DNA from 2 places in the Clostridium sp. 'deep sea' genome. Region 2 is predicted to be linked to the other one. Evidence: predicted binding sites of a transcription regulator. Region 2 holds the regulator's gene; the other holds the start of a gene.
What was found. The regulator NrdR, encoded in region 2, represses ribonucleotide reductase genes. The targets are predictions, from matches to a motif close to CACNANATNTNGTG.
Positions count from the first base shown of each region.

Region 1: the regulator NrdR is predicted to act here: its motif matches at 2,023-2,036, upstream of IMX26_RS13335 (vitamin B12-dependent ribonucleotide reductase).

Region 1 is NZ_CP063353.1:2,869,652-2,873,204, reverse strand. It holds gene IMX26_RS13335 (vitamin B12-dependent ribonucleotide reductase) at 1-1,908, opposite strand, end outside; gene thrB (homoserine kinase) at 2,070-2,978, opposite strand; gene thrC (threonine synthase) at 2,981-3,553, opposite strand, start outside.
Region 2 is NZ_CP063353.1:1,096,506-1,100,058, forward strand. It holds gene IMX26_RS05170 (YggS family pyridoxal phosphate-dependent enzyme) at 1-461, opposite strand, end outside; gene IMX26_RS05175 (HlyD family efflux transporter periplasmic adaptor subunit) at 466-1,707, opposite strand; gene nrdR (transcriptional regulator NrdR) at 1,787-2,257, opposite strand; gene IMX26_RS05185 (YlmC/YmxH family sporulation protein) at 2,328-2,564, opposite strand; gene IMX26_RS05190 (hypothetical protein) at 2,736-3,553, opposite strand, start outside.

The DNA.
Region 1 (3,553 bases), 1.8 Mb from region 2:
ATCGGCAAGTGCCTCACAGCCCTCACTGCCAGTATTAGTAAACACCTCACAAATACCGTTTTCATCTTGGTTTACGGTAACGTATAGTTTACCACAGCCGCCAATGTTATACTTTTTAGTAATGCCAAAGGTCTCTTCTGGTCGTGGTCTTGGGGTAATATGCATACCTGCATCTAGGGTCATTTGGTGACCCTCTACTACGGCAGGCTCACTTTTAATTCCAGCACTTAACACCTGTTGATCTCTACTACCATCACGGTATATTGTAACCCCTTTACAGCCATGATCATACGCTAACTTAAATACCTTAGCTACATCCTCACGGCTTGCTTCGTTAGGAAAGTTAACTGTTTTAGAAACAGCGTTATCTACATGATTTTGAAAGGCAGCTTGAATACGCATATGCCAATAAGGTGTTATATCATGGGCTGTTACAAACACATCTTTAGTCTCTTGAGGTAGGCTGGTGTTATGAAGATTACCGCTATCAGAAACCTGTTCCATTAAAGACTGAGAGTAATAGCCTTTTTCTTTCATAATATCTTCAAAGGCAGCATGAACCTCAATTAGTCGATCATTATCTAATACATTTCTAACAAAGGCATAAGCAAATACAGGCTCAATTCCACTTGAGCAACCAGCCAAAATGCTAATGCTTCCGGTGGGAGCTATAGTTGTAATTGTGGCATTACGCATTGGCTCTCCATTTTTAAATATACTTTTATCATAGTTAGGGAAAGAGCCTCTAACTTTAGCTAGCTTAGTTGATGCTATTCTGCCCTGTTCTTGAATAAACTGCATTACTTTTTCAGCCATTTCAACTGCTTGCTCTGAGTTATATGGTATCTCCAGCTTTAATAGTAGATCAGCAAATCCCATTACCCCTAAACCAATTTTACGATTGCTTTTTGTAGTTTCATCAATTTGTTTTAAAGGGTAGTTATTGGCATCTATAACGTTATCCAGAAAATGAACAGCATCAAACACTGTTTGGGCTAATTCACTCCAGTTAATTTCTTTATTAGTTACGTATTTAGATAAATTAATTGAACCTAAGTTGCAAGACTCAAATGGTAAAAGTGGTTGTTCTCCACAGGGGTTTGTGCTCTCAATTTCGCCAATCTCTGGTGTTGGATTAGCGGCATTTAAACGATCTAAAAAAACAATTCCTGGTTCACCGTTATGCCACGCCCCACTAACTATTTTTTGCCAAATATCTGTAGCAGATAGCTTTTTAACAACCTCTTTATTGTGAGGGTTAATCAACTCATAGTCTGTATTATCTTTAAGTGCTTTCATAAAAGCATCTGTTATACCTACTGAAATATTAAAGTTAGTTAACTCTGTACTATTCTCTTTACAGGTAATAAATTCTAAGATATCTGGATGATCAACTCTTAAAATAGCCATATTGGCTCCCCTACGAACACCACCCTGTTTAACGGCCTCGGTAGCAGCATTAAATACTTTCATAAAAGATACAGGGCCACTAGCTACTCCACCAGTACTTTTTACTGTAGAGTTTTTAGGTCGTAAACGAGAAAAAGAAAAACCTGTTCCGCCACCGCTTTTGTGAATTAAAGCAGCGTTTTTAACTGTATCAAAAATGCTTTCCATGGAGTCTTCTATGGGTAAAACAAAACAGGCAGATAGTTGTTGTAGGTCTTTGCCTGCATTCATTAAGGTAGGTGAATTAGGAATAAATTTTTGTGTCCATATTAAATTAAAAAATGTTTGCTCTGTTTTTTTAACTTGCTCTTTATTTGCTCCGTAATTTTTATCTATAATACTAATATTTGTAGCAACTCTTCTCACCAATTGCTCTGGTGTTTCATTAACCTTGCCGTTTACTTTGGTTAAGTATCTCTTTTCTAAAACAGTTTTAGCACTGTTGCTTAATCTCATTATGACACGCCTCTCCGTTTTTAGTAATAAATTTGGTTTATTTTGTAATTTTAACTTTTATAAAAATTGATTGGAATCAATTATAACACCTGAATATAGAGTTTTTCAACAAAATAACACAATATATAGTGTGTTATTTTTAATAAATACACAACATATAGCGTTTATAATTCTACAGATACGCCTTCTCTTGATATTTTAATAATTTTTATGGTTCCTGATATTGAATGTTTTGCCCAAATATTTTGCCATATAGTGCGTAACTCTGTTAATCCCTTTTTTTCTCCAAAGGCAATTAAGGTGGAACCACTGCCACTTAGTGCAGCTCCATAATTATTGTTGCAGCAGTTTGCCATAGCTAACATTTCTTTAGCTCCCGCCATTATGCCAATACGATAAAACTGATGTAAACGGTCCTGCATTGCCGTTTTAAGTAAGCGATATTCTCCAGATGTCCATGCATAAACCGCTAAGCCAGTTCTACTGTTATTATATACAGCGTCTCGTAGGGTAACTTTACGAGGCAATACTGCCCTAGCATCTGCCGTACGCATGCGATAGTTGGGGATGGCAACAAGTGCTAAGGGCACATGTTGTTTAAGGGGTAGCTTAATAACCTGATAACCCTCTTTATTAACCATTCCAGTTAAAATCAGTCCTCCATAATAAGCGGCAGCTACATTATCTGCATGACCCTCTATTTCACCGGCAATGTTAATGGCCTCTCTTGAACTTACTCTTTTATTAGCTAGCTGAGAAGCTATTTTTACAGCTGCAACTGTTACAGCTGCACTGCTGCCCAAACCACGTGAAAGAGGAATTTCATTATTTACAAAAAGATTGATGCCTTTAAGAGGTGGCATTTGCCATTTTCGCAAAATAGCGTTAATGGTTCTAATGAAATAATTGCGTTCATTTTGAGGTAAATATTCTCCACCCTGCCCTGTTGTAATAACCTTAATATCTGGGGTATTATATTTTGCCTCAACATGTAGCCATAGGTCAAGTGCCAATCCTAGGCAATCAAATCCAGCTCCTAAGTTTGCAGTTGTAGCTGGCACCCGTATTTTCATAGCTATAGATTCCTTTCAATAAAGGTTTTTAGATCACTTTCACAGGCATTTATGCTAGCTATTTTCATGTTTAGCATCTCTGCCATTTGGGGGTCTTTTAAGCCATGACCAGTTAAAACTGCAACAACTGTACTTTGGGGTTTTAAAATCTTTTGAGCATGAGCTTTTAATAGCCCTGCAAAACTTGCACATGACCCCGGTTCAGCAAAGATACCTTCTGTATAAGCCAATTTGCGGTATGCAGTGGTTATTTCTTTATCGGTTACAGTATTTATATTGCCTCCAGATTCGTCTCTGGCTAAAATAGCTTTTTGCCAACTTACTGGGTTTCCAATACGAATAGCTGTAGCAATGGTCTCGGGGTTTTTAATGAGTTTATTCTCTACAATAGGTGCCGCTCCGGCCGCTTGGTAACCCATCATTTTTGGTAATGTGTTTATTCTTTGAGCTTGGTAATATTCTTTAAATCCCTGCCAATAGGCAGTAATATTGCCAGCATTACCAACGGGTATAAAGAGATAGTTTGGAGATTTTTTGAGATCATCACATAGCTCAAAAGCGGCTGTTTTTTGACA
Region 2 (3,553 bases):
CCAAGTACTTTTATGTTGCTATAATCACTGATTATATCACAAAAATCTAGCACTTCTGTGGGATTTAGTCCATGTTTGCTTAACTCACCACTTACATTTACTTGTATTAATGATTTTACTATTATATTTTTTTGTTTAGCACGTTTATCTACTTCTTTTGCTAAGGATAACCGATCTAAACTATGCAACAAACTAATTTTATCGACAATATATTTTACTTTATTTGTTTGCAAACTACCAATCATATGCCAATTTACGTTAGGTAACTCGGGCACTTTTTGCTGTAGCTCTTGTACTTTATTTTCACCAAAATCTAAAATACCACAATCTATAGCTCTTTGAATATCAGCAATGGCCCTGGTTTTAGATACAGCAATTAAGGTTATATCATTAGGGTTTCTACCACTAGCTCTCGCAGCTTTCTCTATTTTTTCCCTAACTTGCAAAACATTTGTACGCACCTAATTACCTCCTTACATAAGATGTATCTTTTAGGATTTTTATACCATCTTTTAGGCTCTTAATTAGTATTTTATCTGTAAGTTCCTTAAGTATTTCAACCTCTACCTTTTCATATACTTTACCATTTTTTTGATATACATAGGTCTTATCATCTATTTTTTCGAGTGCATTTTTGGGTATTTCCATACCCTCCACTTGCTCTGTTGCTAATAAAACTTGGTTATATCTAGTTGTAATAGTAGGCTTTTCATTTACTTGAAAATAAAAATAAACATACTTTTTCTCAGCCACAGAGTTAAGAAATACTACTTGAGTATTTTCTTCATTTACTTTAACTGTAAAGTTATTAGCATTTAGAAAATTCTCACATTCTTTTTGGGGCACTCTAGCAATTATGAACCACTTATCATTGGCTATAACTTTAGCTATTTTTTGTTCTTTAACTACAGTGTCACCATCCTTTGCTGTACTAAAACTTTGTTTTTGTAAAAACCATTCATGATCGCTTAAAGGAAAACTATCGGTAGCGAACTTTTCTTCAAGATTATCTAGTGTATAACTAACAATACCAGAACTCTTGGCAATTAATTCATCTTTTAGGTGGTCGTAATCGGTTTGAGCAATGTTAAGCTCTTCTTTTAGCTCTAAATATTTTTGCTTTTCACTATCAGTTTGATTTTTATCTTTGTAAAAGCTATTCATAACCTTTTGAATCTCGTCCATAATTTTAGTCGTACCAGCAGTACTTTTATAGCTACGGTAATATCTATAGCTTTTTATTAAGCTTCTCACAGTGTTATGCATTGTCTCTACATCTGTAACTTCAGTTGTTGTTGTATATTTTGAAGAGTCATAGTCTTTAAGCTTATTATTAAGATCATCTATTTTTTGCTTAAGCTCTGCTTCTTTTTCTTCGTTAACTACATTAGCAATTGCTTGTCCACTTGTTACGTTTTGTGATTCTTCAGCAACTAAATGGAGAATACCATCATTAGTACTAGTTATTATATGGCTGTTATAAACAAAAGCACAGTCTACGGTTAACTCACTACCCCAAGTTATTTTATTTAGGGTTATTAAAGAATTACTAAATAAAGATTTAACTGCAGAAAATATTAATACTATAGCCAAGATTAATACAACAATAAATGCTATTAATTTTATTTTTATTTTCTTTTTCTTTTTTTTTCTTCTTGAAACTGGTCTACGGGGTCTATATGAAACTGTTTTAGTGGATCTCCTCATATTATTTCCTCTTTTTTTAGTAATATAATAATGCATAATTTAAAATCCCACCAAAAATATAAAAGGTAGGATAATTATTTTATTCGTTGTTATCTTTTTTTTTCCTCAGTAATTGGTCTAACTCTTCTTTAAAACGTTCCAAATCTGCAAATTTACGATATACACTAGCAAATCTAACATAAGCAATTTCATCTACAGTTCGAAGCTCGTCCATTACAGCCTCACCAACAAGATCCGAAGGAATTTCTTCAGACATTATATTACGTAAATTTTGCTCTATTTTTGTAGCTATTTCTTCTATTTTTGAAACAGAAATTGGGCGTTTTTCACAGGCTTTAATTAATCCATGAACAATTTTGTTTCTGTTAAAGGCCTCTCTACGTCCATCACTTTTTATTATCATGATTGGAAGTTCATAAATTCTCTCATATGTAGTAAACCTTTTTGTACAGTCTAAACACTCTCTTCTTCTACGTACAGATTGTTTATCTTCTGTTGTTCTGCTATCTATTACTTTTGTTTCTTCACACAAACAAAATGGACAACGCATAAAACTTCCTCATTTCATACTCTTTATTAAATATTATAAAGTTTTTAATGGGTATTGTCCATGGTTTGTATTAGTGTTGCTCTCTATTAATAAGTACTGCGTCTTTTCCGATCTTAATAATGCTATTCCAAGGCACTACCCTTTCGTCATCTTTAGCAAAAAATGACATAAAAGAATTGTCAGTACCCACTACTAAACCAGTTATAAAACCAGTACTAAAATCAACATCTAAATCTATAACATTACCTAAGCGTTCACCACTTTGTATATCAATAACAACTTGTGATCTTAAAGAAGATAATTTCAATGTTAAACACATCCCATTCATTAAGCTCATTATTAATTCTTAATAATTAATATTCGGATAGTGAAGAGGCTATGACAATACTGCTATAGTTGTTTACATGCAATTATTAAACACTAGTTAGGAGTAGTAGAGAGTTGCTAACTCATTTAATATAAATTAAAGATTCATGAGTTAATTCTTAATACTTTTAATTATTTTAGTATTTATAACTATGGCAGCTAAACTCATAACTACAAAAACCATTACATATGGAATAAACTCTTCTAAGCTAATTAATATTCCATATGAGTGTTGAAATATTGATTGGGAAATAACAATTAACCCCACTATTGCATTTAAGGTTAATAACGTTGTTGCAAATAAATAACCAACTGGTTTCTTTTTGTAAACTAAAAATGCCGTATAAAATGCACATGGAGCTATGATTCCAATGTCTAATATAAACGTTGGTTCAGTGGTATTTATGCCTATTACACCTGGTGGATTACCAGTTTTTAAGGATCCAATTATTTCAATTAACCATACAAATACAGATAAACCAGCCAACATTAAAAATATTATTACACTTTTATGGGGTATATTTAATATAATACTATCTTGCATTCTTTTTAGGTCAATATTATTTATCTCAATTATAAATGTAAATAAACTTGCAGAAAAAAGCAGTAAATAAACAATAAACAATCTATTGTATGCTACAGCAAAGGAGATTGATGCCGAATAATAAAGGATACATGATAATAAACCCAAATGAAGAAGTTTTATTTTAAGTGAATTCTTCTTGGATAGTAAAACTGTAAGAGTAAACAGAGGTAATACAATAAGTAACATTATAGCATCTGTTCCTTTATCTATTGCAGCTTTAAAATAACTCTCATTAGCATAAATACCATTGCCAAAAATTTTAACAGTATCTCCATTAACATTTTCTACGTAAAATGATTTGCCTTCATCGGTGTAAAATAAACCAAAGGAAGTTGTTATTATGG